Regions from separate parts of the Rhizobium sp. P28RR-XV genome, predicted to be linked through region 2. Evidence: predicted binding sites of a transcription regulator. Region 2 holds the regulator's gene; each other region holds the start of a gene.
The links. Region 2 encodes PhoB, which activates phosphate uptake and scavenging genes when phosphate is short. Its sites were predicted from a motif close to TGTCATNNANCTGTCAT; they were not measured.

Region 1: the regulator PhoB is predicted to act here: its motif matches at 5,113-5,129, upstream of HGP12_RS15355 (Orn/Lys/Arg decarboxylase N-terminal domain-containing protein).
Region 3: the regulator PhoB is predicted to act here: its motif matches at 2,651-2,667, upstream of pstS (phosphate ABC transporter substrate-binding protein PstS).
Region 4: the regulator PhoB is predicted to act here: its motif matches at 4,982-4,998, upstream of phnC (phosphonate ABC transporter ATP-binding protein).

Annotation. Positions count from the first base shown of each region.
Region 1 is NZ_JABAIG010000006.1:331,129-338,850, forward strand. Features, by position in the region: gene HGP12_RS15330 (ABC transporter ATP-binding protein) at 1-328, opposite strand, end outside; gene HGP12_RS15335 (carbohydrate ABC transporter permease) at 387-1,238, opposite strand; gene HGP12_RS15340 (carbohydrate ABC transporter permease) at 1,238-2,122, opposite strand; gene HGP12_RS15345 (ABC transporter substrate-binding protein) at 2,187-3,458, opposite strand; gene HGP12_RS15350 (ROK family transcriptional regulator) at 3,733-4,938, shown strand; gene HGP12_RS15355 (Orn/Lys/Arg decarboxylase N-terminal domain-containing protein) at 5,174-7,531, shown strand; gene HGP12_RS15360 (GNAT family N-acetyltransferase) at 7,553-7,722, shown strand, end outside.
Region 2 is NZ_JABAIG010000011.1:5,098-12,819, forward strand. Features, by position in the region: gene HGP12_RS22905 (Hsp33 family molecular chaperone) at 1-832, opposite strand, end outside; gene argF (ornithine carbamoyltransferase) at 881-1,798, opposite strand; gene HGP12_RS22915 (aspartate aminotransferase family protein) at 1,960-3,159, opposite strand; gene HGP12_RS22920 (GcrA family cell cycle regulator) at 3,581-4,114, shown strand; gene phoB (phosphate regulon transcriptional regulator PhoB) at 4,206-4,889, opposite strand; gene phoU (phosphate signaling complex protein PhoU) at 4,920-5,630, opposite strand; gene pstB (phosphate ABC transporter ATP-binding protein PstB) at 5,682-6,497, opposite strand; gene pstA (phosphate ABC transporter permease PstA) at 6,511-7,722, opposite strand, start outside.
Region 3 is NZ_JABAIG010000021.1:45,908-53,629, reverse strand. Features, by position in the region: gene HGP12_RS30775 (hypothetical protein) at 1-53, opposite strand, end outside; gene HGP12_RS30770 (CoA-binding protein) at 165-593, shown strand; gene HGP12_RS30765 (O-acetylhomoserine aminocarboxypropyltransferase) at 760-2,043, shown strand; gene HGP12_RS30760 (cupin domain-containing protein) at 2,184-2,528, shown strand; gene pstS (phosphate ABC transporter substrate-binding protein PstS) at 2,784-3,809, shown strand; gene pstC (phosphate ABC transporter permease subunit PstC) at 3,885-4,856, shown strand; gene pstA (phosphate ABC transporter permease PstA) at 4,867-5,721, shown strand; gene pstB (phosphate ABC transporter ATP-binding protein PstB) at 5,829-6,587, shown strand; gene HGP12_RS30735 (GGDEF domain-containing protein) at 6,714-7,722, opposite strand, start outside.
Region 4 is NZ_JABAIG010000022.1:42,274-49,995, forward strand. Features, by position in the region: gene HGP12_RS31160 (DUF1045 domain-containing protein) at 1-377, opposite strand, end outside; gene phnE (phosphonate ABC transporter, permease protein PhnE) at 566-1,912, opposite strand; gene phnE (phosphonate ABC transporter, permease protein PhnE) at 1,921-2,901, opposite strand; gene phnD (phosphonate ABC transporter substrate-binding protein) at 2,984-3,895, opposite strand; gene phnC (phosphonate ABC transporter ATP-binding protein) at 3,991-4,845, opposite strand; gene HGP12_RS31185 (pyridoxamine 5'-phosphate oxidase family protein) at 5,070-5,624, opposite strand; gene HGP12_RS31190 (DapH/DapD/GlmU-related protein) at 5,673-6,290, opposite strand; gene phnL (phosphonate C-P lyase system protein PhnL) at 6,287-6,994, opposite strand; gene phnK (phosphonate C-P lyase system protein PhnK) at 7,004-7,722, opposite strand, start outside.

The DNA.
Region 1 (7,722 bases), on a different contig from region 2:
TCTCCGCCTTCGGCCGCTTGGCCATGCGCAGGCCGAAGCCCATATTCTCGGCGACCGTCATATGCGGATAGAGCGCATAGGACTGGAACACCATGGCGATACCGCGCTCGCCCGGCTCGGCGACGGTGACATCGCGGCCATTGATCAGGATCTGGCCGGAAGAGATCGTCTCCAGCCCAGCGATCGACTTCAGCAGCGTGGACTTGCCGCAGCCGGAGGGGCCGACCATGACGATGAATTCGCCCTGCTCGACCGAGAGATCGATACCGCGCAGCGCGTGATAGGCGCCGTAATTCTTGTTGATGTGACGGAGTTCGAGACTGGTCATGCTTCTAGGCTCGCAAGGAAAGGATTGGCACGGAGGGCGGATACGGCGAATGGAATCTTCATCCCTTCACCGCGCCCATGGTGAGCCCGGCAATGAAATGCCGCTGCATCAGGAAGAACATGATGACCGGCGGCACGGCGACGACGATGGTGCCGGCGGAGATCAGGTTCCAGGCGGACACCCACTCGCCGCGCAGATTAGCAAGTCCAGCCGTGACCGGCTTCACCGTATCGCTGATGGTCAGCACCACGGCCCAGAAGTAATCGTTCCAGACGAAGGTGAAGATCAGGATCGCAAGCGCTGCCAGCGCCGGGCGCACCAGGGGCACGACGACGTGAACCAGCGTCTGGAAGGGTGTCGCGCCCTCCGCTCTCGCTGCCTGAAACAGCTCATCCGGCAAGGCGGCGATGAAGTTGCGCATGAACAGCGTCGCAAAGCCCGTCTGGAAGGCAATGTGAAAGATGATCAGCGCCACGGGCGTGTCGTAGAGGCCGATACGCACCATCAGGTCGCGCACCGGGATCATCATGATCTGATAGGGCAGGAAATTGCCGCCGACGAACAGGGCAAACACCAGCATGTTGCCGCGAAAGCGATAACGCGCCAGCACGAAGCCGGCAAGCGTGCTCAGGATCAGCACACCGACGACGGCCGGCAGGGTGATCATCAGGCTGTTGAGGAAATAGCGCGCCATCGGCGTCTGGGTGAAGACGGACGTGTAGTTCTCCACCAGCCCGAACTGTGTCGGCCAGCCCCAGAGATTGCCGCCCATGACATCCTGCGTCGAGCGGAACGACGTCAGGATGATGGCAAACAGCGGGCAGAGCCAGAGGATCAGGATGGCGAGTACGGCAATGAAATAGAAGCGACGCCGCCAGATGGCATCTTCGGCAATTGGGCGCGGATACATCAGGCCCCTCTTTCTTCGATACGAATGATGCGCGTGAGGTACCAGACGATGAATACCGCCATGATCACGAACAGAACCGAGGCGATCGCGGCACCGTAGCCGAAGCGATAGGAAAAGATCGATTGCTCAAACATCTGGTAGGCAAGCACTTCGGATGAGCCGAAAGGACCGCCTTGCGTCATCACTGAGACCATGTCGAACGAGCGCAGCGCACCGACGACGGTGACCGCGATCGCGATGAAGGTCACCTGCGTCAGCTGCGGCAGGACGATATGGCGCAGCATGTTCAAGCCCCTCGCCCCGTCGACACGGCCGGCGCCGATCAATTCCTCGCTGAGATTGTTCAATCCAGCGAGGTAGAGCACCATGCAGAAGGCGATCTGCGGCCAGAGCGCTGCGATCACGATCGCAAAGGTGACGAAATGCTCGTCCGACAGGACCGCGGGGGCGGTCGCGCCGAAAAAGCCGAAGACCAGAGCCAGCAAACCGAGTTGCGGCGTATAGACCCAGGTGAAGACGACACCGACGGCGACCGAGGCCAGCACCAGCGGAATGAAGAAGAGCGACTTCATGAGCCGCATGCCGCGAATCTTCTGGTTGACCAGCAGGGCAATCGCCAATCCGAGCGGCGGCGCTGCCATGAACATGACGAGCCAGATGATGTTGTTCTTCAACGAGACATAGAATTGCGGGTCGTTGAACAGCTCGACATAATTGCCGAAGCCGATCCAGGTCATCGGGCTAAAGCCATCCCATTCGTGCAGGCTGATCCAGAGGCTTTCTATCGCCGACCACAGGATCACGACCGAAAAGAGAATGGCCGCAGGCAATATCAACAAAGTCGGGGTGAGCCACCAGCGATGGCGGCGCCAAATTCTCATCATCTTATCCTCGTTCGGTATGGGCAGGCGGAGCAGTGGCTCCGCCTGCCGGTCGCTGGGAGGAAGGTCAGATCTTGTAGATACGCTTGCGCGTACCTTCGAGCCGCTTCAGGATCGCATCGCGCCGCTCGGGCTTCGCCATGAACTCCTGGAAGCCGACGAGGCCGGCCTGGGCCATGTCGGGATCGCTGTCGCGGTCGTAATATTGCGAGGTGCCCTGCACTGTCTTCAGCGCTTCGACGGCAGCGTTGACGAGCGGATCCTTGCCGGGCGGCAGATCGTTGCGGGGCGGCACGTTGCCGCCAGGTTCCAGATACGGGCCGAGGTTTTCCGGCCGATAGAAATAGGCGAGGAATTCGCGCGCACCCTGCTTGTTCTTGGCATTGGCCGGGATATGCACCGAGTTCAGCGAAAACTCCTCGAAACGGCCGATCTTCGCATCGATCATCGGGAAAGGAGCAAATGCGAGTTGATCGAGCTCCTCCTTCGGGAAAGTGGAGCGGACGAAGGCGCCGAGATTCATCATGCCAGCCTTCTTTTGCGACAGAAGCGCACCCGCCTCCTGCCAACCGAAGGATGTGTTGTTCGGCGTGAAGAAATCCTGCTTGATCAGGGTTTCCCACATGTCGAACACCGGCTTCAGCGCCGGATCGAGATAGCTCATCTCGCCGTTCATCAGCGCCATATGCTTGTCGAGGCCGTTTATGCGCAGGTTCATCTGATCGAACCACCCGGCTGCCGGCCACAATTCCTTGGTGCCCATCGCGATCGGCGTGAGGTTGGCGCTCTTGCATTTGGCGCCGTAGGCGAGGAAATCGTCCCACTTTGCCGGCACGGCGGTGCCGAGCTGGGCGAAGACGTCCTTGCGATAGAACATGCCCCAGAGCGTGCCGCCCGTCGGCAGACCGTATTGCTTGCCGTCGACCGTGACCGAACCGGCCGCCGCGCCAAGGACATCCTTGTATTTCTCTTTTTCGAAGAGATCGGAGATGTCGTCGAACAGGCCGCGCTTGACGAAGGCGCGCATGCGGTTTCCCGAGAACCAGAAGCAGATATCGGGCGCACCGGCGACCAGATAGTTGCGGATCGCGGTCTTGTGCGCCTCATGATCCATATTGTTGATCACGACCTTGACGCCGGCCTGCTTGCCGAAATCGTCGGCCATCTTGCGCAGGATCGCCAGTGCATCGGCGTTGTTCTCGTCGGAAATAATGTTGATGTCCTGCGCCTGCGCAATGGCGGGCATGGGAAAACCGGTGAGCGCTGCGGCGGAAACCGCCCCTGCCCCCTTCAAAAAATTGCGCCGGCTTGCCGGCCTTCCAAGCAAATTGAAAGTCATTTGGACTCCTCCCGTTGTGGTATCTATCTCGTCCTTAGCCAGCGAACCGGACGGAATGCGCGGCGGACGCCCCTCTTGCCCCCTACGCAACGGTCGCAACAAACCTGCCGCCGCAATGCATTTGCACCGCCCGGAACCCTCGGTTCGAGAAACCTTGTCCTATTGCTGACTTCTTCGTGCTTGCGCACCTGCCGGATGTTGATCGACGAGTGAAGTTATGCATAAGTCTGAAACGGACGCAATAATTAATTTACAAAATTAAGAAAGAGACATCGTGAAGCTGAAAGGCGATCAGAGCACTTCGCGAGCCCTCAACCGGCGGCTCATCCTGAACCTTCTGCGACAAGAAGGGCCGAAAAGCCGCGCCGAAATCGCAACGATCACCGGCCTCAGTCCAGCGGCCGTCACCTTCGTCATTGCCGACCTGATCGAGGAAGGGCATGTCGCCGAAGGCAAGGCCGTGGCCGGGCTTTCGGGCCGGCGCCCCATACCCGTCGAGATCAACTACACCAACGGGTTGGCGATCGGCTTCAAGCTGATGGTCGGTTCCGTCGAATGCGTCGTCACCGACCTTGCAACCAACCCGCTTGCCTCCTGCCGCCTGTCCCTTGACGACAACGAGCCGGAAAACGTTGCAACGACGCTGGCTGAAGCCGTGCCCCAGCTCGTCAAGGCCGCGGGGCGTCCTCACGCACGACTGGCAGGCATTGGTGTTTCCATGCCTGGCGTCATCGACAACGGCCAGGCCGTCTGCGTGCGCAGTTTTCGCTTCAAGTGGAACAATGTGCCTTTTGCATCGATGGTCGCGCAAAAGGTCAAGGTACCGGTCTGGCTCGAGGATGATACCAATGCCTATGCCATCGCCCAACAGCTCTTTGGCCCGGGAAGGCATCATCGCAATATGGCCGTGCTTGCGATCGGCGTCGGCATCAGCTGCGCGGTCATCGTCGATGGAAAACTCTACCGCGGCGCCCATGGCGCGGCCGGCAAATTCGGTCATACCTTGCATGAGGAGAATGGCCGGCTTTGCGAATGCGGCAAGCGTGGCTGCCTGATGGCCTATTATTCCGAACCGGCCATGCTCCGCACATGGCGCGAGGCGACCGGTCGAGATAGTAGCCACAACCTCTCCGACATGCTGGAATCAGCAAAAGCAGGAGATGCCAAGGTCCTTGATATCCTGCGTGACGCCGGCGCCGGGATCGGCAAGGCTCTCGCCAACCTCGTCAACATCACCGACCCTGAGGTCATCGTCATCGGAGGCGAGGCCGTTTCGTTCGGCGATGCTCTTTTCGGCCCGCTGGAAGCCAGCATGGCGGCTCGCACCTTTTTCGCCTCGCCGTCTCTCCTGCCCGATTGGGAAGACAATTCCTGGGCACGCGGCGCGGCCGCCCTCGTCACCCAGAAATTTTTCGACTTCGAGACAGCGGACGGAACAACCGGAATGAGCGAACCGGCCACGTCGACCTACCTCGCCTGATCGGTCCCCCTCAAGGGTGTTCGAACCTGACTTCGGTAGATCGAGATCGTCGTTGAGACCAAAATCATCGCGGCTGTGGCTGCGGAATATCCATTTGCGCCGAGACGGGTACAATCAGACGACACGACTGGCAGAAATGCCATTCTGTCCGAGTGTTTCGGACATTCGATATCTTGTCACATCCATGTCATGAAATACGTCGACACCTCGTGCCAGATCAAAAGCGGGTACCCAGATGGATTATTTCAGACGTTTCAACTTCCTGTTCGCAACGCCAACCTTTGACAACGAGGATCTGGAGGGTGCCCGCTACAACCAGATCGTCGAGGAGATCGAACGCTCCGGCTTTGAAGTGGTGCGCGCGCGCAATCTCGAAGATGCGGAGATCGCCGTGCAGACGGACGCCGCCATCGGCTGCATGCTGGTCGACTGGGGCAAGAAGGGGCTCGAGGGCAAGACGGCTTCCCTCATCAACCTGATGCGCCGGCGCGGCCTCGAATTTCCGATCATCCTGCTCATCCGCCGCAAGCGCTTCGAGGATGTGCCGGTAGAGGTCCTCGATTTTATCGACGGCTATGTCTTCCTGTCCGAAGAAACACCTGCCTTCATCGCCAAGAGCCTCATCAGCCGGCTCAAGCAATATGCCGAGACGTTGAAGACGCCGTTTTTTGGTGCGCTGGTCGATTATGCCGAGGAAGGCAACCACCTCTGGACCTGTCCCGGACACAATGGCGGCATCTTCTACAGCCGCAGCCCCATCGGCCGTGTCTTCATGGAGCATCTCGGCGAAGCGGTGTTTCGCGACGACCTCGACAATTCCGTGCTCGACCTCGGCGACCTTCTGACCCATGAGGGGCCTGCGCTTGCCGCTCAAAAGGAAGCAGCCAAGATCTTCGGCGCCGAGAAGACCTATTTCGTGCTGAACGGCACCTCCACCTCCAACAAGGTCGCTCTGTCGGCCCTCGTCACCGACGGCGATCTCGTGCTGTTCGACCGCAACAACCATAAGGCTGCCCATCATGGCGCTCTGATGATCTCGGGCGGCATTCCGGTCTATCTGCCGACCAGACGCAACCTCTATGGGCTGATCGGCCCCATGGATTTTGCAGAAATGGACGAGGAGGCCCTGCGCGAGCGCATCCGCACCCATCCATTGGTGAAAGACCCCGAGGCCTATAAGAAGCCGCGGCCGTTCCGCGTCGCGGTCGTGGAGCAGTGCACCTATGACGGCACGATCCACAATGCCGAGATGATCCTCAAGCGCATTGGCCATTTGTGCGATTACATCCTCTTCGACGAGGCCTGGGCGGGCTTCATGAAGTTTCATCCGCTCTATGCCGGGCGTTTTGCCATGGGCCTTTCCGACCTTGGCCCGGACGCGCCTGGTATCATCGCCACGCAATCGACCCATAAGCAGCTTGCCAGCTTCTCGCAGGCCTCGCAGATCCACATGAAGGACCGGCATATCACCGGCCAGAAGCGCCGCGTGGAGCACCGTCGCTTCAACGAAAGCTTCATGCAGCACGCCTCGACCTCACCCTTCTATCCGCTGTTTGCCTCGCTCGACGTCGGCGCGCAGATGATGAAGGGCCGCTCTGGTGAAGTGCTTTGGGATGATACGATCCGTCTCGGCATCGAACTGCGCAAGAAAATCCGCGCCGTGCGCCGCGAATTCGAGGAGAAGGAGCATCGTCCCGAGCGCCGCTGGTTCTTCGAGCCCTTCGTGCCGGACCGGGTGGCGATCCCGGATGTGTCCAGCCCCGGCGCCGTCCACAATGTGCCTTGGGAGAGTGTCGCCACCGACCAGCTCGCCACCAATCCCGCCTTCTGGCACCTGACGCCCGACGCGACATGGCACGGCTTTTCCGCAATGGAGCCGGGCTTTGCCATGACCGATCCGAACAAGCTGACCCTTCTGACCCCCGGCTTCGACCGGGCGAGCGGACAATACACCGAGCACGGCATACCGGCGCCCGTGGTTGCGCAATATCTGCGCGAAAACCGCATCGTGGCGGAAAAGAACGACCTCAATTCGCTGCTGTTCCTCCTCACCCCCGGTGTGGAGGCCAGCAAGGCCGGCACCTTGATCAGCGGTCTTGTCGCCTTCAAGAAACTCCATGACGAAAATGCTTTGCTGGAGGAGGCAATTCCGGAATTCTATCGACGCCGCCCGAGCCGCTATGCCGGCGTGCGGCTGCGCGATCTCTGCGCGGAAATGCACAATTTCTTCCGCCAGGCCGATGTCAGCGCGCTGCAGACGAAGCAGTTTTCCGCCGACCACCTGCCGCCGATTGCCATGTCGCCGCATGATGCCGCGCGCTGCCTGGTGCGCAACGATGTGGACTATCTGCCGATCGACGCCATTGCCGGCCGTATCGCAACGACGCCGTTCGTCGTCTATCCTCCCGGGATCGCGACCATCGTGCCCGGCGAGCGCCTGACGGAGCAGGCAAAGCCGATGATCGACTATCTCAAGATGTTCGAGACCTGCTTCAACACCTTCCCTGGCTTCGAGGTGGAGATCCAGGGTCTCTACCGCGAGATCGACGCATCCGGCAAAATCCGGCTCTATACCTACGTCGTCGCGGAATAGGCTGGAAAATTCGGATTGGTCATGAAACAGGATAAAGCAATCGTCGTTCGCCCGTCTCGGGAGAGCGACGTCGATGCCATGTTGGCAATCTATCGCCGCCATATTCACCGTGGCGTCGAGGCTGGGGTGGACGATAGCGACACGCCGCAACCGGACGATCTGCGCGAACGGCGCAAGAATTTGAAGGATCG
Region 2 (7,722 bases):
CGAAAACCGCCTTCGGCTCGTAGACGCGCACGCCGCGCTCGTGGAACAGGCGATAGAGAAGCCGCTCGGTGCCGACCTGCGGATCCGTCAACTCGTCGGCATCGATGGTTTCCACCAGGCTGCGTGCTTCCGCCCAGGCATCGTCCTCGACATGAGCGCGAAGGCCGGTATCGCCGTCGCCGCCATGCAGGTCCGGCTGGCGCATGCGCTCCGGAGCCTCCGGCAGGAACTGCGCAATCAGGCCGCCGGCCCGCCAACGATGACGCGGCTTACCGTCGCCATCGCGATCGAAGAGCTCGGCCGCACCGAGGCGCACCCGCGTCGGAATCTGTTCCGACTGGCGGAAATAAGTGCCGGCAATCTCCTCGAGCGAAGCGCCGTCAAGCGCGACGATGCCCTGATAGGGCTGGCTGAAGCGACCCTGATCGATGGTGAAGGCGAGCACGCCCTTGCCCAGCAGCTGCTCGGGCTCGGTACGCCCTTCGGCCACCGCCTTTGCCAATGCCTCCTCATCGAAGCGGGCATAGGCACGAACGTTTTCCGGCGTCGAGAAATCGGCGACCAGGAGGTCGACCGGCCCGTCGCTCTTCGTCTGCACGGTGAACTTGCCTTCGAACTTCAGCGAGGTGCCAAGCAGCACGGTCAGGACGATGGCCTCGGCCAGCAGCCGCGCAACCGGCATCGGATAGTCGTGCCGGGCGAGAATGGTGTCCAATAGCGGACCAAGCTGCACGGCGCGGCCGCGCACGTCAAGACCTTCCACCTGGAAGGGCACGACATGATCGTCACCGGCGAAATCAAACTGACCCAGCGAGGCGGCGTTTTCAGCCATTGCTTTACTCCTACTGCGCCCGCGCCCTTGAGACGCGGCTTCATATCCTCAGATTGCGCCCAGGCACCAAGCAAGAATCGACTTTTGCGCATGAAGGCGGTTTTCCGCCTCATCGAAGACAACGGATTGCGGACCATCGATCACCTCGTCCGTCACCTCCTCCCCGCGATGAGCGGGCAGGCAATGCATGAACAACGCGTCTTTGCCGGCCTGTGCCATCAAAGCCTTATTGACCTGATAGGGCTGGAAGACGTTGTGACCGCGGGCCCGGTGTTCCTGATTCATGGAAACCCAGGTATCGGTTACCACGCAATCGACACCGGCGACCGCACGGTCGGCATCATGCGAGAGCATGATTTCGGCGCCCTGGTTGCGGGCCCAGTTCAGATAGTGATCCTTCGGCTCGGAACCAAGGGGTACCGCCATATTCATGCGATAGCCGAAACGGGCGGCACCTTCGATCAGCGAATGCAGCACGTTGTTGCCGTCGCCCGTCCAGGCCAGCGTCTTGCCCTTGATCGGGCCGCGATGCTCTTCGAAGGTCATGATGTCGGCCATGATCTGGCACGGATGCGTGTCGTCGGTCAGCGCATTGATGACCGGTACAGTCGCATGTTCGGCGAGTTCCAGCAGGCGCGAGTGATCGGTCGTGCGGATCATGATCGCATCGACATAGCGCGACAGCACCTTCGCCGTGTCGCCGATCGTCTCGGCGCGGCCGAGCTGCATTTCGGTGCCGGAGAGGAACAGCGTCTCGCCACCTAGCTGGCGCATACCGACATCGAAGGAAACGCGGGTTCGGGTGGACGGCTTCTCGAAGATCATCGCCAGCATCTTGCCGTCCAGCGGCTTATCGGCCGTGCCAGCCTTCAATGCCTGCTTTCGCACGATCGCATCGTCGATGATATCGCGCAAATCGGCAGCCGGAACGGCAGAGAGGTCGAGAAAGTGTTTCGGAGAAGCCATGTCCTTACCTGTACTCCAGAAAAAACCCGCGTGGGGCACGCATAAGCCCTTAAATCGGCACCGATTTAAGGAAAGCTTATGCGATCCCTAAATGTTACTGCATCCTTTGCGCGTCGCCTCGACGCGCGGCGCAGTAATCGCCCCGGCTGCGGGCGTTGAACTCAAGCCGATTTCTTGACGCGGGCTGCGCGTGCGCGCTCGGCGGCGCGCTCAAGGCGAGCCAGACCTTCGCGTGCTTCGTCGGCGGTGACGACCAGCGGCGGCAGGAGACGGATGACGTTGTCGCCGGCCGGGACGCCAAGCAGGTGCTCGGCGCGGATCGCCTGCAGCAGCTCCGCCTGCGGAATGGCCGCCTTGACGCCGAGCATCAGGCCTTCGCCGCGAACATCCTCGATGATATCGGGAAAACGGTCCTTCAGCGAGGCGAGACCCTGGCGGAAGACCAGCGCGATATCGCGGACATGCTGCAGGAAACCTTCAGCGAGCACGATATCGAGCACGGCATTGCCGACCGCCATGGCAAGCGGATTGCCGCCATAGGTCGAGCCATGCGTACCCGCCTTCATGCCCGAGGCGGCTTCCGCCGTCGCAAGACAGGCACCGAGCGGGAAGCCGCCACCGATACCCTTGGCAACGGCCATGATGTCAGGCTTGATCCCGGCCCATTCATGGGCGAAGAGCTTGCCCGTGCGGCCGACGCCGCATTGCACTTCATCAAGAACCAGCAGCAGGCCGTGCTCGTCGCAGATCTCGCGCAGGCCGCGCAGGAATTCGTTGGTCGCGGGACGAATACCGCCCTCGCCCTGCACCGGCTCGATCAGGATCGCGGCCGTCGCATCGGTGATGGCGGCGCGAACGGCATCGAGATCGCCGAACGGCACCTGATCGAAACCCGGCGCCTTCGGGCCGAAGCCTTCGATGTATTTCTCCTGGCCGCCGGCGGCGATCGTCGCGATGGTACGCCCGTGGAAGGCGCCTTCGAAGGTGATGATGTGGAACTTTTCAGGATGCCCCTTGGCGAATTGATAGCGCCGCGCCGTCTTGATGGCGCATTCCAGCGCCTCTGCACCCGAATTGGTGAAGAAGACCTTGTCGGCGAAGGTAACGTCCGTCAGCCGCTTCGACAGCTTTTCCTGCCCGGGCACTTCATAGAGGTTGGACAGGTGCCAGACCTTGTCGGCCTGCGCCTTCAGCTCGGCGACCAGATGAGGATGGGCATGACCGAGCGAATTGACTGCCACGCCGGCTGCGAAATCGAGGTAGCGCTCGCCGTTTTCGGTAACCAGCCAGACGCCCTCGCCTCGCTCGAACCGCAGCGGAGCACGCAGATAGGTATCGTAAAGCGGCGCGGTCTCTGCCATGGCATATCTCCTCGATCACAACCCTAAGGACCAATCGCTTCCACTTGATGAAACGGGTCCGAAAAAATCAAAAGCCGCCTTGCGGCGGCCTGGCCACTATTGATGTTTTGCACCGCGATGTCAACAAAACTGGCGTTTAGCAGGTGCGAGAAAGCGCTGTCGGCCAAAAGGGATGCGTTCGGCACTGCCTATTGCAGAAATGCCACGCCGGGGCAGCAAGTTGGGGAAAACCTCGAAATCGATTCCTCAAGATTCCCGCGACTCTTGTCACGGAGTCAGCCTCACACTAGGTTAAAAATCAATTGCTAGACTGCATGCGGCGGAACTAGTCACCACAATTTTAGAGCGTTTCGCGCCTCGATCCCATGCGAGGCAATGGTGAGGGATTCTGCCATCGGAAACGCGACAGCGGAGACAGGGCATGAATTGGACAGACGAACGCGTCGAGAAGCTGAAAAAGCTATGGTCCGAAGGGTTGAGCGCCAGCCAGATTGCGGCGCAGCTTGGCGGCGTGAGCCGTAATGCCGTCATCGGCAAGGTGCATCGCCTGAACCTTCCTGGCCGAGCGAAGGCGGGCGGCACGGCGGCTGCGGCACGCACGCCGAAGCGCAGCAGCGCGGCACCGCGCGCGCCGAATTACGCGTCTCGTGTCGCAACCCGCACGGTTACCCGCCAGCAGGGCGCAACCATGCTCAAGGAAGAGGTCGAGATCGATGCCGTCAACGAGATCCGGTATCGTCCGGCTGCCAACGTCGTCGTTCCGATCTCCCGGCGTCTCGGCCTGACCGAGCTTACGGAACGCACCTGCAAGTGGCCCGTCGGCGACCCGCTGAAGGACGATTTCCACTTCTGCGGCAACGAGAGCCCGGATGCATCGCCCTATTGCGGCTACCACCAGCGCCTGGCCTACCAGCCGGTGCATGAGCGGCGCCGGCCGGCTCAACCGCGCGGCTGATATGTCCCCAAAGCTGAGATAAAAGAAACGGGCCATTGAGGCCCGTTTTCTATTTCCGCCGCTATGTCGATGCCTGACCGGGTATCGCCGCTCAGGCTTCCATGGAGTAGCCCGCGCCGCGAACGGTACGGATGACATCCTGCATATTGGAGAAGTTGAGCGCCTTGCGCAGGCGACCGACATGCACGTCGACGGTGCGTTCGTCGACATAGATATCATGCCCCCATACGCCGTCCAGCAGCTGCGAGCGCGAGAAGACGCGGCCCGGCGAGGACATCAGGAATTCCAGCAGGCGGAACTCCGTCGGCCCCAACCGCACTTCGCGGCTTTTGCGATGAACGCGATGGGTTTCGCGGTCCAGCTCGATATCCCCGCAACGCAGCACCGTGGAGAGAACCTCCGGACGGGCACGCCGCAGCATCGCCTTGACACGGGCCATCAGCTCCGGCGTCGAGAACGGCTTGACGACGTAATCGTCCGCGCCGGTGGAAAGCCCGCGCACGCGCTCGCTCTCCTCCCCTCGGGCCGTCAGCATGATGATCGGCAGGCGCTCCGTCTCCGGCCGCATACGCAGCCGGCGGCAGAGTTCGATGCCGGACACGCCGGGGAGCATCCAGTCGAGGATCAGGAGATCGGGAATGCGCTCCTGGAGACGCAGCTCGGCCTCATCGCCTCTGAGGATCGTGTCGACCTCGAAGCCTTCGGCCTCGAGATTGTAGCGCAGCAGAACGCTTAGCGCTTCCTCGTCTTCTACAACAGCAACTCTCGGAACCATGCGCCTTTGGTCTCCCTTTTCGCTTCCAGATTATTCCGTCACCGCGCCGACGGTATTGGCGGTATCATCCTTCGGGCGCTCGCCTTCTGGCTGGGCGCCGGTCGCCATGTAATAGATCGTCTCGGCGATGTTGGTGGCATGGTCGCCGATGCGCTCGATGTTCTTGGCGCAGAAGAGAAGATGCGTGCAGGTGGTGATGTTGCGCGGATCTTCCATCATGTAGGTCAGCATCTCGCGGAAGAGCGAGGTGTACATGGCGTCGATTTCCTCGTCGCGCTCGCGGATCGACACAGCCTTGTCGGGCGAACGGGTGGCATAAACGTCCAGAACTTCCTTCAGCTGGCTGAGCGCCAGTTCGGAGAGATGCTCGATGCCGCGGGCGAGACGGCGCGGAACGCCGCCCTGAACGGCGATGACACGCTTTGCGGTGTTCTTGCCGAGGTCGCCGACGCGCTCCAGATCGGAAGCGATGCGGATCGAGCCCATGATCTCGCGCAGGTCGGCAGCCATAGGCTGGCGACGGGCGATGGTGACGATGGCCTTGTCGCCGACTTCGCGCTCGGCATGATCGAGGATGACGTCGTCGGAGATGACCTTCTGCGCAAGAGCAGTGTCGCTTTGGACCAGTGCGCGGACGCTGTCGCTGACCATCTGCTCGGCCAGGCCGCCCATTTCCGCAATGCGGCGCGTCAGGAACTTCAGGTCTTCGTCGTAAGCAGAGAGAATGTGAGTGGAGACCATTTTTCTATCCTCAAGGTGAACTGTGTGAAAGGGTCCGAGCGCCTGATATCATCAACCAAAACGGCCCATGATGTAATCCTGCGTGCGGTAATCGTCGGGATTGGTGAACATTTTATCGGTATCGTTCTCCTCAACCAGATGGCCGAGATGGAACATTGCGGTGCGCTGCGAAACGCGGGCTGCCTGCTGCATGGAATGCGTCACGATGACGATCGTGAAGTTTTCCCGCAGCTCGTGAATGAGATCCTCGACCTTTGCCGTTGCGATCGGATCGAGCGCCGAGCACGGCTCGTCCATGAGGATGACTTCCGGACTGACGGCAACGGCGCGTGCGATGCACAGGCGCTGCTGCTGACCGCCCGAAAGGCTCGTGCCGGCATCGTGGAGCCTGTCCTTGACCTCGCCCCACAGGCCCGCCTTCTGCAGGCTGGTCTCGACGATATGGTCGAGATCGGCCTTGGAACGGTGCAGGCCATGGATGCGCGGCCCGTAGGCGACGTTTTCATAGATCGACTTGGGAAACGGGTTGGGCTTCTGGAAGACCATGCCGACGCGCGCGCGCAATTCCACGACATCGATGCTGTTGTCGTAGACATCCTGATCGTCGAGCGTGATCTTGCCCGTCACCCGGCACGTCTCGATCGTGTCGTTCATGCGATTGAGGCAGCGCAGGAAGGTGGACTTGCCGCAGCCGGAAGGGCCGATGAGCGCCGTCACCGTATTGGCGCGGATCTTCAGGTTGACGTCGAAGAGCGCGCGCTTGTCCCCATAGAAGACCGAAACGTCCTGGCCGATCATCTTATAAGGGATCGTAGTCATCTTCTTGGCCAAGGCTCTTTCGCTTGCGGCTTCGCTCATCATGTTCATTCCCCGGCCCTCCCTACCAGCGCCGCTCGAAGCGGCGACGCAGCAGGATGGCGCCGATGTTCATCGCGACGAGGAAGAAGAGCAGGACGATAATGGCGCCGGACGTTCTTTCGACGAAGGCGCGCTCGGCCTCGCTCGCCCACATGTAGATCTGCACCGGCAGCGCCGTCGAAGGATCGAGAGGCGATGTCGGATAATTGGCGACGAAGGCGACCATGCCGATCAAGAGCAGCGGCGCCGTCTCCCCGAGCGCATGGGCAAGCCCGAGGATAGTGCCCGTCAGGATGCCTGGCATGGCGAGCGGCAGGACATGATGGAAGACCACCTGCATGCGCGATGCGCCGAGGCCAAGCGCGGCGCTGCGGATCGACGGCGGCACGGCGCGTAGCGCCGAACGCGTGGCGATAATGATCATCGGCAGCGTCATCAGGCTCAGCACCAGCCCGCCGACGAGCGAGGCCGAGCGCGGCAGCCCCATCATGTTGATGAAGACCGAGAGGCCCAGCAAGCCGTAGACGATGGAAGGCACGGCGGCGAGATTGTTGATATTGACTTCGATCAGATCCGTCAGCCGGTTCTTCGGCGCGAATTCCTCCAGATAGATCGAGGCGGCGACGCCGACCGGCAGAGCGAGCACGAGTACGGTCAGCATCAGATAGAGCGAGCCGATCAGCGCAACGCCGAGACCGGCGGCTTCCGGGCGGCTGGAATTGCCCGACACGAAGAGACCGGTATTGAACGCCTTGTACAGGGCTCCGCTTTCGCTGAGCTGCTTCATCCAGGCGACCTGCCGGTCGGACACCTTACGGTCCTTCTCGTCGACGGTCAGATCGATCTGCCCCTTGTTGGCGGAATCGATATTGGCACTGGCAAGAAAAGTAACGTTCTGCGTTATCCCTACGATCGAGGGGTTCGCGACGACCTTGTCGCGCAACGCGATCCTGGCACCCTCAGACACCATCGCCGTCGCCTCGCGGACGAGTGCACGATTGGCGGGATCGATATCCAAGGCTTTGACCAGCGCGTCACGCACCAGAACCGGATAATTGGCCGATATCAGCACCTTCGGATCGGTGGTCCGCTTGGCCGTGGGGTCGATCACCTTCTCGGTGAATTCGATCGGCAGGGTGATCGATGTCTGAACAAAGGCGGTGTAGCCGGTGCGCACCACGGTCGACACCAAGATGGCAAGGAAGACGAGGCCGAAGATAACGGCCGTGACGCC
Region 3 (7,722 bases), on a different contig from region 2:
GCCGGGGTGGCGACGGAAGCAATTGCCAGGCCCAGCAGCACGATTTTTTTCATCGGAGCAATCCTCCCTAAAGTTGTTATAATACAGTATATACGCGGATATGGTCGCTGCGGTTTCCATATTTGCGAGAAAACGCAAGTGTGATCGAAGTGGGAGGCTTCGTGATGAACCACGACAATTATGACGATTCCTACATTGCCGATATCCTTCTGTCCGTTAGGACCATTGCGCTTGTCGGCGCTTCGCCCAATCCTGCGCGCCCAAGCAACGGCGTGATGGCCTATCTTTTGAACAGGGGCTATCGCGTCATCCCGGTCAATCCCGGGCAGGCAGGCAAGGAAATCCTCGGGCAATGGGTCTATGCGCATCTGGCCGACATTCCGGAGCCCGTCGATATGGTCGACGTTTTCCGGGCGCCCGAATATCTCCGGTCCGTGGTCGAGGAAGCCATCATGATCGACCCCCGGCCTCCGGTCATCTGGGGACAGCTCGGCGTGCGCGACGACGCGGCGGCGGCAAGAGCCGAGGCGGCGGGCCTCAGGGTCGTGATGGACCGTTGCCCGGCCATCGAATACCCGCGTCTGGTCGCCTGATCGGGCAAGGGCGGCTGCCGCCATTCGGCCGATTATCGCGCGAACTCACTGAAATATGGCAAGTTTTTTCCGCGAGCCGGAAAGCACGGCAAAGTTCGCGGTTAACTTTCATATCCCCGCCGCTATGATCGTCCCATCAGAATAGGCTTTGGTGGGAGGGAAGATCATGCCGACGAACAATCCTGGCTTTGACACGCTGGCAATCCATGCGGGCGCGCAGCCGGATCCGACGACCGGCGCCCGCGCGACGCCGATCTACCAGACGACATCCTTTGTCTTTCAGGATGCGGATCACGCGGCTGCTCTGTTCGGATTGCAGCAATTCGGCAATATCTATACCCGGATCATGAACCCGACGCAGGCGGTGCTCGAAGAGCGGGTGGCGGCTCTCGAAGGCGGAACGGCAGCCCTTGCGGTTGCCTCGGGTCACGCGGCGCAGTTGCTGGTCTTCCACGCCATCATGCAGCCGGGCGACAATTTCGTCGCCGCCAAGCGGCTTTACGGCGGTTCGGTCAATCAGTTCGGCCAATCCTTCAAGAATTTCGACTGGCGCGTTCGCTGGGCCGATCCCGCGGATCCCGCCACCTTCGAGGCGCAGATCGACGGGCGCACCCGCGCCGTCTTCATCGAAAGCCTTGCCAATCCGGGCGGCACCTTCGTCGACATTGCCGCGATCGCGGCCATTGCCCACAAGCATGGCCTGCCGCTGATCGTCGACAACACCATGGCAAGCCCCTATCTCATCCGGCCGCTGGAGCATGGCGCCGATATCGTCGTGCATTCGCTGACGAAATTCCTCGGCGGCCATGGCAATTCCATGGGCGGCATCATCGTCGATGGCGGTACGTTCGATTGGTCCGCCTCGGGCAATTATCCCATGCTGTCCTCGCCGCGGCCGGAATATAACGGCATCGTGCTGCATGCGACCTTCGGCAATTTCGCTTTCGCGATCGCCTGCCGCGTCCTCGGTCTGCGCGATCTCGGTCCGGCGATCTCGCCGTTCAACGCCTTTCTGATTCTCACGGGGATCGAGACGTTGCCGCTGCGCATGCAGCGCCACTCCGATAATGCGCTTGCCGTCGCGCGCTGGCTAAAGGGCCAAGAGAAGGTAGCCTGGGTCAATTATGCCGGTGTGGAGGATGATCCGAACCATGTCCTGCAGCAGCGCTATTCGCCAAAGGGAGCCGGCTCCGTCTTCACCTTCGGCCTGAAGGGCGGATACGAAGCGGGCAAGGGGCTGGTGGAGGGGCTGGAACTCTTCTCGCATCTCGCCAATATCGGCGACACGCGTTCGCTCGTCATTCATCCCGCCTCGACGACGCATAAGCAGCTGACAGACGAGCAGAAGGTCGCGGCCGGCGCCGGTCCGGATGTCGTGCGCCTGTCCATCGGCATCGAAGATGTGAAGGACATCATTGCCGACCTGGAGCAGGCCCTGGCAAACGTCTGAAGGCCGGACCGGCAGGAAGCCGAAAAAGCTCATCGGCCTCTTTGATAGCAGCGCATTTCATGCTTGTCTCGGTCCGCGATCGCCAAAGAGTGGTCGCGGATTTTTTTTCGTTGGCGAAGCGCGTTCGACGGGGGACTTAAGTGGCAACCTATCTGCAACTGAATGTCGATGGCGTCGAGCCCGAGGCAGGCGCGCCCGCAGCGGATCGTCTCATTTCGGGAGCCCCGATTTTCCAAACCTGGAACCTCGACGAGGCCGATGGCGGCCTTTATGCCGGTGTCTGGGAAGCGACACCGGGCAAATGGAGGATCGTCTATGACGAATGGGAGTACTTCCACATCCTCTCCGGCTATTCCATTGTGACAGCCGACGACGGTGAGGTCTTTCATCTGCGCGCAGGCGACCGCCTCATCTTAAAGCCGGGCTTCAAGGGTACCTGGGAAGTCATTGAAACGACTCGCAAGGACTATGTGATCCGTCTCTGACGACGTTGTTGAATCAAAACATGAAGTTCGCGTTCGCCTGCTGCCCGGAGCGGCCCGTTCCATGCGGTTCCGCAATGACCGCGATGATTGCCACAGGTTGTGTCACTGCCGCTTCATTAAACTGTCATCAAACTGAAACAATGCGGCATTAGAGCCATCACTGTCGCCAGGAGATTGGGGGGTCATTTAGCATGGGTACCTCGTGCCGATCTTCTGCTCGCCATCCTTTCATTCACTTGAGGAAGTGAGTCTATTATGCTTAACCTGAAAATCCGTTCCCTTTGCCTGACCGCCGGCCTGGTTGCCGCCATGGCTGCTTCGGCCTCGGCTGCCGACATTACGGGCGCCGGCTCGAGCTTCATTGCGCCGGTTCTGTCCAAGTGGGCCGAAGGCTACAAGGCTGCGACGAACAATGTCGTCAACTATCAGTCGGTCGGTTCGGGCGCCGGCATCAAGCAGCTCCTCGACAAGACCATCGTATTCGGCGCTTCGGACAAGCCGATGAGCGACGCTGACCTCGAGAAGAACGGCATTGCCCAGTTCCCGATGATCTCCGGCGGCATCGTCGTTTCCTATAACATCGAAGGCGTAAAGCCGGGCGAACTCGTTCTCGACGGCAAGACTCTGTCCGACATCTTCCTCGGCAAGATCACCAAGTGGGACGACGCTGCCATCAAGGCGCTGAACGCCGACGTGAAGCTGCCTTCCACGCCCATCTCCGTCGTTTATCGCGCCGACAGCTCGGGCACGACCTTCAACTTCACCGATTACCTGGCGAAGGTTTCGCCGGAGTGGAAGGAAAAGGTTGGTTCGAACACGGCAGTTGAATGGCCGGTCGGCTTCGGTGCCAAGGGTTCCGAAGGCGTTTCCACCACCGTCAACCAGACGGCTGGTTCGATCTCCTACGTTGAATATTCCTACGTCGTCGCCAACCACATCGGTTTCGCGAAGATGAAGAACGCCGCAGGCAAGGTTATCGAGCCGAGCCTCGAGACGTTCAAGGCTGCAGCTTCCAACGCCGATTGGGCCAATGCCAAGAACTTCAACCTGATCATCACCAATCAGCCGGGCGAAAAGAGCTGGCCGATTGCAGCTTCGACCTGGGTTCTGCTCTACAAGAAGCCTGCCGATGCTGCTAAGAACGAAGAAGCGCTGAAGTTCTTCAAGTGGTCCTATGAGCACGGTCAGAAGGACGCGACCGCTCTGTCGTATCTCGCGATCCCGGAAAATGTTGCCGAGGTTGTCGAGAAGTCCTGGAAGAAGGACTTTGGTACGAAGTAATTTGTGCTGAATGAAAAGTTGCGGCGGACAGGGTATGGCCCTGTCCGCCTTTCGTGACAGGACAAGGGGAAATCGATGGCTGACGCGACCCAGACGGCTGGCTTCCAGGCTGTGGATACCACCGCCATGACCAGAAAATTCCGGACACAGGATCGGATTTTCTATTTTATGACGCTTGGCTCGGCCACTCTCGTCGTGCTTCTGCTGCTGGCAATCCTTGCGGTTCTTGTCATTGATGCCTTGCCCACCTTCCAGACTTTCGGGTTTTCGTTCCTCTGGGGCACGAAATGGAGTGCTCCCGCCGATATCTATGGTGCTATTCCTGCCGTGGTCGGCACGCTGGTGAGCTCGTTCATCGCCATGCTGATTGCCATTCCCTTGGGCATCGGCATCGCCATCTTCCTCACGGAACTTTGCCCCGGCAGCCTGCGGCGGCCGATCAGTACCGCCATCGAGCTTCTGGCCGGCGTTCCCTCTATTATTTACGGCATCGTCGGTCTGTTCATTCTCGTGCCGCTGATGCAGACCTATATCCTGCCCTTCCTTATCATGACGATCGGCCAGGTGCCGTTGATCGGCCTGCTGTTCCAGCCGCCGGCGCCGGGCGTCGGCCTGTTGACGGCAAGCCTCGTGCTCGCCGTCATGATCCTGCCGTTCATCACCGCGATCTCCCGCGACGTGTTCAGCACCGTGCCGCCGATGTTGCGTGAATCCGCTTACGGCATGGGCATGACCACATGGGAAGTGGCCCGTCACATCCTGATCCCCTATACGCGTCGCGGCCTCGTCGGCGGTATCATGCTCGGCCTCGGCCGCGCGCTTGGCGAAACCATGGCCGTCACCTTCGTCGTAGGCTCGGTGAGCCGCCTGCAATCGTCGATCATCTCACCGTCCACCACCATTTCCGCTCAGATCGCGAACAACTTCGGCGATGCCGACGGTCTGCAATTGTCGAGCCTAATTGCGCTCGGCCTGCTTCTGTTCGTCCTTTCCTTCTGCGTGCTTGCAGCGGCGCGCTGGATGATCGGCCGCGGCGACTCGCTCTGAGGAAAAAACCATGGAAAATGCAATTCGTCAGAATCTCGTCTCGAGGCGCTATACGAAGAACCGGGTAATGATGGCCTTGTCCTTCATTGCGGCCATCCTCGGCATATTCTTTCTCAGTGTGATCCTCGTGACCCTGCTTTATCGCGGTGTGACGGCGCTCAGCCTCGACGTGTTCACCATGTCGATCCCGGCCCAGGGCTCGCGCGGTGGCCTGATCAACGCAATCTACGGCACCCTTCTGGTTACCGGCCTTGCCATTGTGATCGCCGCTCCAATCGGCATTCTCGCCGCCACCTATCTGGTGGAATATGCGAACGGCACCAAGCTTGCCGAGGCTGCCAAATTCATCAACGATATCCTGCTGTCCGCACCTTCGATCATCGTCGGCGTGTTCGTCTACGGCGCCGTGGTCGTGCCCATGCACGGTAACTCTGCCATTGCCGGCATTCTCGCGCTGGCGCTGATCGCCCTTCCGGTCGTCAACCGCACGACGCAGGATATGCTGTTGCTGGTGCCAAACGCACTTCGCGAGGCGACCGCCGCGCTCGGCGCGCCGCGCTGGAAGTCCATGACGATGGTGATCTATCGCTCCGCCTGGACGGGCATCCTGACCGGCATACTGCTGGCCATCGCCCGTATCAGCGGCGAAACCGCGCCGCTTCTCTTCACGGCCGGTTATAGCAAATTCATGAATACGAGCCTGACCGGTCCAATCGCCACGCTGCCGGTTGCCATCAACACGCTCGCAGCCGATGCAGGCGAGGATCTCAAACAACTGGCCTGGGCCGGCGCGCTGATCATCACCGTTGCCATCCTTGCCCTCAACATCCTTGCCCGTGTCTTGAGTGGGCGCCGCCACCAGTGACGCAGCCGCCGAACGATAGGAATGAGACCATGAACATGAGCGACAACAATTTCCAGAGCGTCAACGCACAGCCGGGGAAAGACGCCGTTTCCCAGTCAGATCTCGGCATGCTCGCGAAACTTGAGGTGAAGAACCTCGATTTTACCTATCAGAACGGCCATCGCGTTCTGAAGAGTGTGAATATGAACATCCGCAAAAATGCGGTCACCGCCTTCATCGGCCCTTCGGGTTGCGGCAAGTCCACGCTGTTGCGTACCTTCAACCGGATGTATGATCTCTATCCGGGCCAGACGGTTGCGGGCGAGATTCTGCTGGACGGCCGCAATATTCTCACCAAGGACGTCGATCTGAACGATTTGCGCGCCAAGGTTGGCATGGTGTTCCAGAAGCCCACGCCGTTCCCGATGTCGATCTATGAAAACGTCGCTTTCGGCATTCGCCTCTATGAGAAGATTTCCAAGGCGGAAATGGACGTCCGTGTCGAAGCGGCGCTGACGGAAACAGCTCTGTGGAGCGAAGTGAAGGAAAAGCTGCACCAGAGCGGACTTGGCCTTTCCGGCGGCCAGCAGCAGCGCCTCTGTATTGCCCGCGCCATTGCCATTCGCCCCGAAGTCCTGCTGCTTGACGAGCCGACCTCGGCTCTGGACCCGATCTCGACCGCCAAGGTCGAGGAGCTGGTCTCGCAGCTGAAGGGCGATTTCACGATCGTCATCGTCACGCACAACATGCAGCAGGCAAGCCGCATCTCCGACAGCACCGCCTTCATGTATCTTGGCGAACTGATCGAATACGGCGCGACCGAGCAGATCTTCCAGGCGCCGAAGGTCAAGCGCACGGAAGACTATATCACCGGTCGTTACGGCTGATACGGCCGGAGATAGCCGCACAATTTGTGAAGGCGCGCTGCGTTTGACGGTAGCTGCTTTGCTGGAGGACGGTGCGATCGGGTCATACCAAAAGCCTGTCGAATGGAACCGTACCGGGTAAGCCGTTCACATCCTGGCGAGCGTGCCCATGCGTCTCAGCGCGTATATCTGATCGTCGAGGGTCGGTACGAGTTCGCCGTCGTCGGCGCCCGGCGCTGTTTCGACCTCCTTCGCAGTTTCCAGTTCGTTGAAGACGATGGTGCGGTTCCGGCCGGCGCGCTTGGCGGCATAAAGCGCGCGATCCGCGAACGAGACCAGGCGATCCCAGCTGACGGTGTCGCGCGGCATGATCGAAACGCCGATGCTGACGGTTGCCGGCACCAACGTGCGTCCGGCAAGTAGCGGCACACGGCAGAAATCGGCGCGGATGGTTTCCGCCAGCGCTTCCGCCTGGGATTGATCGTCTATGGGAACGAAGGCGACGAACTCTTCCCCGCCCATCCGGCCGAACGCGCCGCTGCGTGGCACGAATTGACGGGCGATACGGGCAAATTCGACCAGAACAGCATCGCCCGTCTGGTGACCGTGACGATCGTTGATCTTCTTGAAGTGGTCGAGGTCGAACAGCAGCGCGGCGAGTTTCTGCGGCTGCTGCTGTCCTTCTCCCGCAAGGATGTCATAGCTTTCCTGTAACCCGCGGCGGTTCAGAACTCCCGTCAGCGTGTCGGTGATGGAAATCGCCCGCCAGCGACGCTCGGCGCGCTCCATCAGCAACTTGCCGTTCAGAACGACGGCGACGATGATGAGCAGTCCATAGCCGAGCGCCATGTAGCCGCGATAGATCATGGCCTCTTCCAGCGAGGGGCCCACGAGCACCATCCAAATAGCCGAGCCGAAACAGAAACAGGCGAGTGCCACGAAGACGATGCCGAGCTGCCCGCGCGCCGGTTCGCGGCGGCCATCGGCCGGATGGACCGCAAAGGCGAGCAAGGTCGCGCCGACGGCACCGGCAAGATCGTAGACGATGATGCGATTGGCAAAGTTGCCGCCGACCCATGGCAGGCTGACACCGATCACCCATATGGCAGGGGGCAGGAGTGCGGACCATTCCAGCTTGCGCTTGTCCATCAGGCGG
Region 4 (7,722 bases), on a different contig from region 2:
AAAGTCCTAACCACGCGCGAGGCGAAATCCTGCAGCGGCTGGTAGAGCGAGCCCGGAACGAGCGCGAAGAAATGCCCTAGCTGGCCAAGCACCAGTTCGGGAATGGTGAAAGCCTTGGCCTGCGAGGCGAATTCGGCGGCGACATCAAGAAGATCGCGCTCGGTGACCGAACCGGCAAGCTCGAAGGGCGCCTTCAATGTGGCATGGAAGCCATAGCGGCGCGGATCGGCCGTCAGTTCCGCATGATCCGCCGGCACGGAGCCGATGGCCTTGTCGGAAAAAATCTCGTCGGAAAATGCGTCGCGCCCCAGCCAGAGGGCGGCAAGCGAGGTCAACGGATCGTCTTTGGGCGGCGTGAAATAGAGAGCATAGCGCAAGGCTGCATTCCTTGGAAAAATCGGCTGCGCGAGACACTGTTGGGTGATTTGCGATAAACCGCAAGAGCAGCAAGGCAGCAACGAAACGAATCCGGCTAAAGCCGGCTCGAACGCTACGGTCTTGCCGGCCTGCGCTACCGGATTCCCGTGACAAAATGATGATGCGCAGAGATTTTTCTTGGTTCTTTTTATTTCACCTGCGCGCCCATCAGCCGCGAGCGCAAGGCGCTGGATGCGGCGTCGAACAGGAAGACGACGATGAGGATCAAGAGCACCATGTAGGCGACGTTTTCCCAGTTGGCGTTCGTGCGCATCGCTTCCCAGAGCTTTAGGCCGATACCGCCCGCTCCGACGGCGCCGATGATGGTCGCGCCGCGCACGTTCGATTCCCATTGGTAGAGCGTCTGGCTGACGATGACGGGCACGATCTGTGGCATGATGCCGTAGCGATGCGCGAGGATCGTCGAGGAACCGGTGGATTTCACGCCTTCGCGCGGCTTGTTGTCGATGTTCTCGAGGCCTTCGGAATAGAGCTTGCCGAGCGTGCCTGTTTCGGTGAGGAAGATCGCGCCGCTGCCGGCAAGCGGCCCCGGGCCGAAGGCGCGCGTCAGGAACAGTGCCCAGATCAGCATATCGACCGAGCGCAGGAAGTCGAAGAAGCGCTTCAGCACCTGATTGAGCAATCGGTTGGGCGTGATGTTGCGGGCGGCCAGGAAGGCGAGCGGGAAGGCGGCGAGCGAACCTAGCAGCGTGCCGAGGAAGGCCATGACGATGGTCTGGAACAGCTTGCTCCAAACGTCGCCATGCTGCCAGGCGCCATTGTTCCAGATATTGTCGAAGGCCAGCGAGAGGTTGGACTGAGCCGGGTCCAGCCGCGGTCCGGAGACGATCAGGCCGATCACTTCGCTTGCCGGCCTGTCGAAGAAGGGCGAATGCGTGTCGAAGACGAAATTCGCCCAACCGATGAAACGCTTGCGGATCTTCACGCGGTCGGTGGAAATGCTGACATCGCCGGCAAAGCCCATATTGGCGAGGATGTTGTCGTCATAGACGGTCATCCAGCCCGGTACCGGCTGCGAGCCGACGATCTTCGGCGCGTCGCCGGTGATGTCGATCGGGATGGTGACGCCATGCGCCGTCAGGATGGCCTGGGTCTTGGTGATGGTCACCATGCGGCTGGTGCCGCTGACCGAAACGGTCATGCTGCCGTCGGGCGCGGTCTTCACCCAATCCGGGTTCGGGTTGTCGCCCAGCGGCGAAAAGCGCGGATATTTGATGCTGATCTTATCGCCGGAGATGCGGAATTCCGGCTGCACGTCATAGCTGAACCATTCGCTGAGATAGATGCCGACGCGCTCCCAATGCGCCTCGGCGATGACCTTGGGCAGATCGAAGAACCATACGGCATAGATGCCGTAGAGGATGACGCCGATGAACATCATCAGCGCGCCGAAGCGCTGGCGGAACGACCGGTGAAGCACCTCCGGATACCGCGCTTCGATTTCCTGCATACGGCCGGCGTCGATGATGGACATGGTCAACCTCAATGCTGCAAAAGGAAGGCATGCTCGCCGACCAGACGGCGGCGGAGCCATGCGGAAAACTGATCGACGGCGATGATCGTCAGGAAGAGAAGCAGCACCAGGGCCAACGTCTTGGCGCCAAAACCGCGCGAAATCGCAAGTTTGAGCTCCTCGCCGATGCCGCCGCCGCCGACGGCGCCGATGATGGTGGAGGCGCGAACGTTGATCTCCAGACGCAGTAGCGCATAGGACATGAAGTTCGGCAGCACCTGCGGCAGGGCGGCAAAGCGAACGCGCTCGCTCCAGCTCGCCCCAACCGCGCGCACGCCCTCGTCGGGCTTCATGTCGATATTCTCGACGACTTCGTAGAACAGCTTGCCGAGCGCGCCGATCGTATGCAGGCCAACGGCGATGATGGCGGCGATCGGGCCGATCGACAGGATCGCGGAGAACAGGCCGGCGATGACGATTTCCGGAAAGGCGCGCAGAAGCTCCATGACGCGCTTCGTGACCAGACGGACCGGATTGGACGGCGACATGTTGCGGGCGGCGAAGAAGCTCAAAGGCACCGCGAAGACGAAACCGATGATGGTCGATACCAGCGCCACGTTGATCGTGATGATCATCAGTTCGAAATATTCCGGGATGTACAAATCGCCCCAGACATAGACGCGCCCGAGTGGGAAATTGAACTCCTCGCCACCGGCGCCGTTCGCGCCATTCGGGCTTGGCAGGTCGAAGAGCGCGCGGTAGACGTCGGCCCAGTCCTTTGGAATGAGCCAGCTCAGGAAATCGAAGAGATGCGGCAGGCGGTCAAAGAAATGCCCGGCGTTGTTTTCGTCGGCGAAGCGCACCGAGCTGACGAAGGCGACGAACAGGATCACGAGACCGATGCCGGTGTAGAGACGGCGGCGAGCAACCATTTTGCTCCAGGCGTCGCCGATCTCCTTGGCGCTCTGCGTCGCGCTTTGCATGTTCGGGTGCGTATCGGCGATCGTCATGAAATCCTGCCCTTATGAATGGCAAAGGGGGTGAATAGCAAAAGGGCGGCCGTTGCCGGCCGCCCAATTATCGGAATGCGGATCAGCCGCCGATGGCAGCCTTACGAACGTCGATGACGGCGTTGTAGAAGTCCGGGGTAACCTTGATGTAGCCCTTGAAGTCACCGCCTTCGATGGCGTTGAAGCACTTGGCGTCGGCCGTCGGGAGCTTCATGAAGAAGTCCGCCAGCTTCGTCTGCCATTCGGTGCCGAGAGCGTTGCGAACGACGAGCGGGCCGTTCGGGATCAGCGGCGAACGCCAAACTTCGACGAGCTTGTTCGGGTCGACTGCGCCCTTGTCGACTTCCTTGCGGAACGTACCGGAGGTGAAGCCGTCCTTGAAATCGCCAACGCCCGATGAGTCGTCGACAGCAACGTCGACCTTGCCGTCATAGGCGGCGAGCAGGTTGTTCTCGTGGCCGCCGTTGAACTGGGTCGAGGCGAAGAACTTGTCGTTCGGAACGCCGGTGGTCTTCGGAATCTGCGTCAGCGGAACGAGGTAGCCCGAGGTGGAATCCGGATCGGCGTAGCCGAGCTTCTTGCCCTTGGCGTCCATGATCGTCTTGATGCCGGAGGACTTGAGAGCGAGGCCGATCGAGTAGTAGCCGGTCGAACCGTCGGTCTGCTGCGTCGTCAGGATCGGGGTAACGGCCTTCGGGTCCTTGATGGCGACGGCTGCATAGCCGGAAGCGCCGAGTTCGGCGAAGTCGAGCGTGCCGCCGAGCAGGCCCTGGATAACGCCGTTATAGTCGGCGGCCGGGAACAGCGAAACCTTCTCGAAACCGAATTCCTTCTTCAGGTGATCGGTGAGGCAGGCATAGTTGCGCAGGCGGTCGGCTTCGTTTTCGCCACCGAGAATGCCGACGCGGAATTCCTTGAGATCTGCAGCGTTGGCAGCAGCGCCGGCTGCGAGCGCGGCGAGCGCCGTAGCGGCAAAGAGTGCTTTCTTCAACATGGGTTCGTCTCCTGATTAACCGGTGTCCCCGGATGTCTTCGGTCTGGTAGAAGCAATGCGCCCTTGACGCGGGCCTTCGATCCCGGCTGTCCCTCTCAGAGACCGGCCAGTGCCAGCGGTTGCGGGCCGGCAGATTCAGTCTCCGCGGCTTGCGCGGCCGGATCGGCAATGTTGATGGAGGTCGACGTCATGGTCTCGTCGATGCCGGCGCCGTCCTTGTCGGTGCCGTAGATTTCCTTGACGGCGGCGGCCGTCAGATCAGTTGGCTTGCCGTCGAAGACGACCTTGCCGGCTGCCATGCCGATGATGCGTTCGCAATAATTGCGGGCCGTGTCCAGCGTGTGCAGGTTGGTGATGACAGTAATGCCTTCACGCTCGTTGATGTCTCGCAATGCGTCCATGACGATCTTGGCGTTCAGCGGATCGAGCGAGGCGATCGGCTCGTCGGCCAGCATCATCTTCGGCTGCTGCATCAGCGCGCGGCAGATGGCGACGCGCTGCTGCTGACCGCCGGAAAGCGTGCCGGCCATCTGCAATGCCGTCTGCTCGATGCCGAGGCGTTCCAGCGCGGCGATGGCTTCGATGCGCTCCTCGCGGGTGAAGACGGAAAGAAGGCTCATGACGGTCGATCGCTGGTTCAGGCGGCCGAGCATGACGTTGGTAAGCACGTCGAGGCGCGGAACGAGGTTGAACTGCTGGAAGATCATGGCGCAATCGCGCTGCCAGCTTCGCAGCGCGCGGCCTCTGAGCTTCGAAACTTCGACGCCGGAGAAATGGATGGAGCCGGAGCTCGGGTCGGCCAGGCGGTTGATCATGCGCAGCAAGGTCGACTTGCCGGCGCCGGACCGGCCGATGACGCCGACCATCTGTCCCTGCGGTATGTCCAAAGTCACGGAATCGACAGCGAGCTTGTTGCCAAACCGGCGCGAGACATTCCTGAGTTCGAACATAGTGCTTCCCTTTCGCGGCTGCCGGGCTGCAAAAATTTTAGCGGTACCGGTGCTAAGAATGGGCGCGTGCCCCTGTCTCGAAAGGAGTTTCGAGGGGGCTGGCGCCAATCACAAGGCAACCGATTAGTCCCGCTTCATGAAGCTCCAATGTCAGTTTTGTGTAACTGCTGTTACAATTCCCGGCGATTTTGCAAGATTAGCCGGCTGAGAGCTTTCCTTTAAGTTTAGCCGTCAAACATGCCCGTCGGCAGGCCGTCCATGCTGAGGCTGTTCTTCTCGCGCCGATATTCCTCAATGCCGTCAGGACCCTTGGCTTTGGCCCACTGGTCGAGGTTCGGTCTTTCGCCTTCATAGGAAAAAAGCGGCACGCCGAAACCGCAGGACGTCTGGACGAGATCGATGTCCTGTCGCACGATCTGCCGTGCGCCCAACGGCTCTTCGTCGGCATAGTGATCGTGCAGCAATTCCCGATATTCGTCGGAGGATCGATGGATGATCCGGCCACGACCATAGAGGCGCAGGATCATCGGCGGTCCCTCGACCGCGCAGAACATGATGGTCAGCCGACCGTCGGCCTTCATATGCGCCGAGGTCTCGTTGCCGCTGCCGGTGCGGTCGAGATAGATGGCGGTGTTCGGGGAGATAATGCGCAGACAAAGCGTTTCGCGCGGCGAAACGTTGACGCGGGAATCCGATGTTGCGGATGCGGTGAAGAAGATGTGTTGCCGCGCGATGAAATCGCGCAGCCGGTCGTCGATGCTCGAAAACCGCTTCGCCATGAAAACTCCTCTTGACCCTGAACTGGATCGTCTGAAGGCTGAATTGCGCTAGGCAGCGTAACGATCCAGAAAATCCTCCGCCGAGAGGGCGCGGAAATCTGCAAGCGCCGTTCGCAGGCGGTCGTGATCCCAATCCCACCATGAGAGCTTATCCATGCGCGCACCGACCTCGGGTGTGAAACGCTCGCGGATCAGCTTGGCCGGCACGCCGCCGACGATCGTGTAGGGAGCAACGTCCTTGGAGACGACGGCGCCTGCGCCAATGACGGCGCCATTTCCGACCGTGACACCCGGTAGGATGGTGGCGCCGTGGCCGATCCAGACATCATGGCCGATTACGACGCGATGGTCGCGCCGCCAGGTGAAGAAATCGCTCTCCATATCGGCATCCGGCCAATAGTCGGCGGCGCGATAGGTGAAGTGATGCAGCGCGGCGCGCCATGTTGGATGGTTGGTGGCGTTGATGCGTACGGCAGCGGCAATGTTGACGAACTTGCCGATGGTCGTGCACCAGACCGCGCCGTCCTGCATGATGTAGGAATAATCGCCGATCTCAACTTCGTCGATACGGCAGCGGTCGGAGACCTCGGTGTAGCGGCCGAACGTTGAATTGTTGACGCTCGCCGACGGGCTGATGAAGGGCGTCTCGCCCAATTTTCGGCTCATGCGGCGGCCTTTCTCGGCGAAAATTGCGAGACGTCGAGAATGCGGCTTCCGACGGCCTCGCGCACCTCTTCGTCGTGGAAGATGCCGAGAAGGGCAACGCCCGCCTGCTTCTTCTGCTCGATCATCTCGACGACGACGGCCCGGTTGCGGGCATCGAGCGAAGCCGTGGGCTCGTCGAGCAGCAGGATGGCGTGGTCGGTGATGAAGCCGCGGGCAATATTGACGCGCTGTTGCTCGCCGCCCGAGAAGGTGGCGGGCGGCAGCTGCCAGAGTTCCCTGGGCAGGTTCAGCTGAGCGAGTAGTTCCGCAGCCCTGTCGCGGGCATCGGCAACTGATACGCCGCGTCCAAGCAGCGGCTCGGCGACGACATCGATGGCGGCGACCCGCGGCACCGTGCGCAGGAACTGGCTGACATAGCCCATCGTCTGACGGCGGACGTCGAGCACGGTGCGTGGGTCGGCTGTGGCGAGATCGACGATCTTGTCCTTGTGGGTGACGAGGATCTGGCCGTTGTCGACGGCGTAGTTGCCGTAGATCATCTTCAGCAGGGAGCTCTTGCCGATGCCGGACGGACCGCCGAGCACGACGCATTCGCCCGCGGCGACGGAGAAGGAGACATCGGCGACGACAGGCAGGCGAATGCCGTCGCGCAGATGCATGGTGAAGCTTTTGAAGACTTCGGAAACGACGAGTGGGGTTGCCATGTTTGTTCCTCAGACCTGCAGAATCGAAGAGACCAGCAGTTGCGTATAGGGTTCGCGCGGGTCGTCGAGCACACGGTCGGTGAGACCGTGTTCGATCACCTGACCGTCCTTCATCACCATCATGCGATGGGAGAGCAGCCGGGCGACGGCGAGATCGTGCGTGACGATGATCGCTGACAGGCCGAGATCGTTGACTAGGCCGCGCACGAGGTCGAGCAGGCGGGCCTGCACGGAAACGTCGAGACCGCCGGTCGGCTCGTCCATGAAGACGAGGCGGGGGCCGGTTACCAGGTTGCGGGCGATCTGCAGGCGCTGGCGCATGCCGCCGGAAAAGGCGCGCGGCTGGTCGTCGATGCGGTCGGCGTCGATCTCGACCCGCTCCAGCCAGTCGATGGCCGTATTGCGGATGTTGCCGTAGTGGCGGTTGCCGATCGCCATCAGTCGTTCGCCGACATTGGCGCCGGCCGAAACCGTCATGCGCAGGCCGTCGGCCGGGTTCTGATGCACGAAGCCCCAGTCGGTGCGCATCAGGAAGCGGCGCTCGGCCTCGTTCATGCGGAACAGGTCGCGATAGGTCTCGTCGCGCATATGGTATTCGACGCTGCCCGTCGTCGGCAGCAGCCGCGTCGAGATGCAGTTCAGCAGCGTCGTCTTGCCGGAGCCGGATTCGCCGACGATGGCCAGTACTTCGCCGGGCCAGAGTTCGAAGGACACGTCGCGGCAGCCGA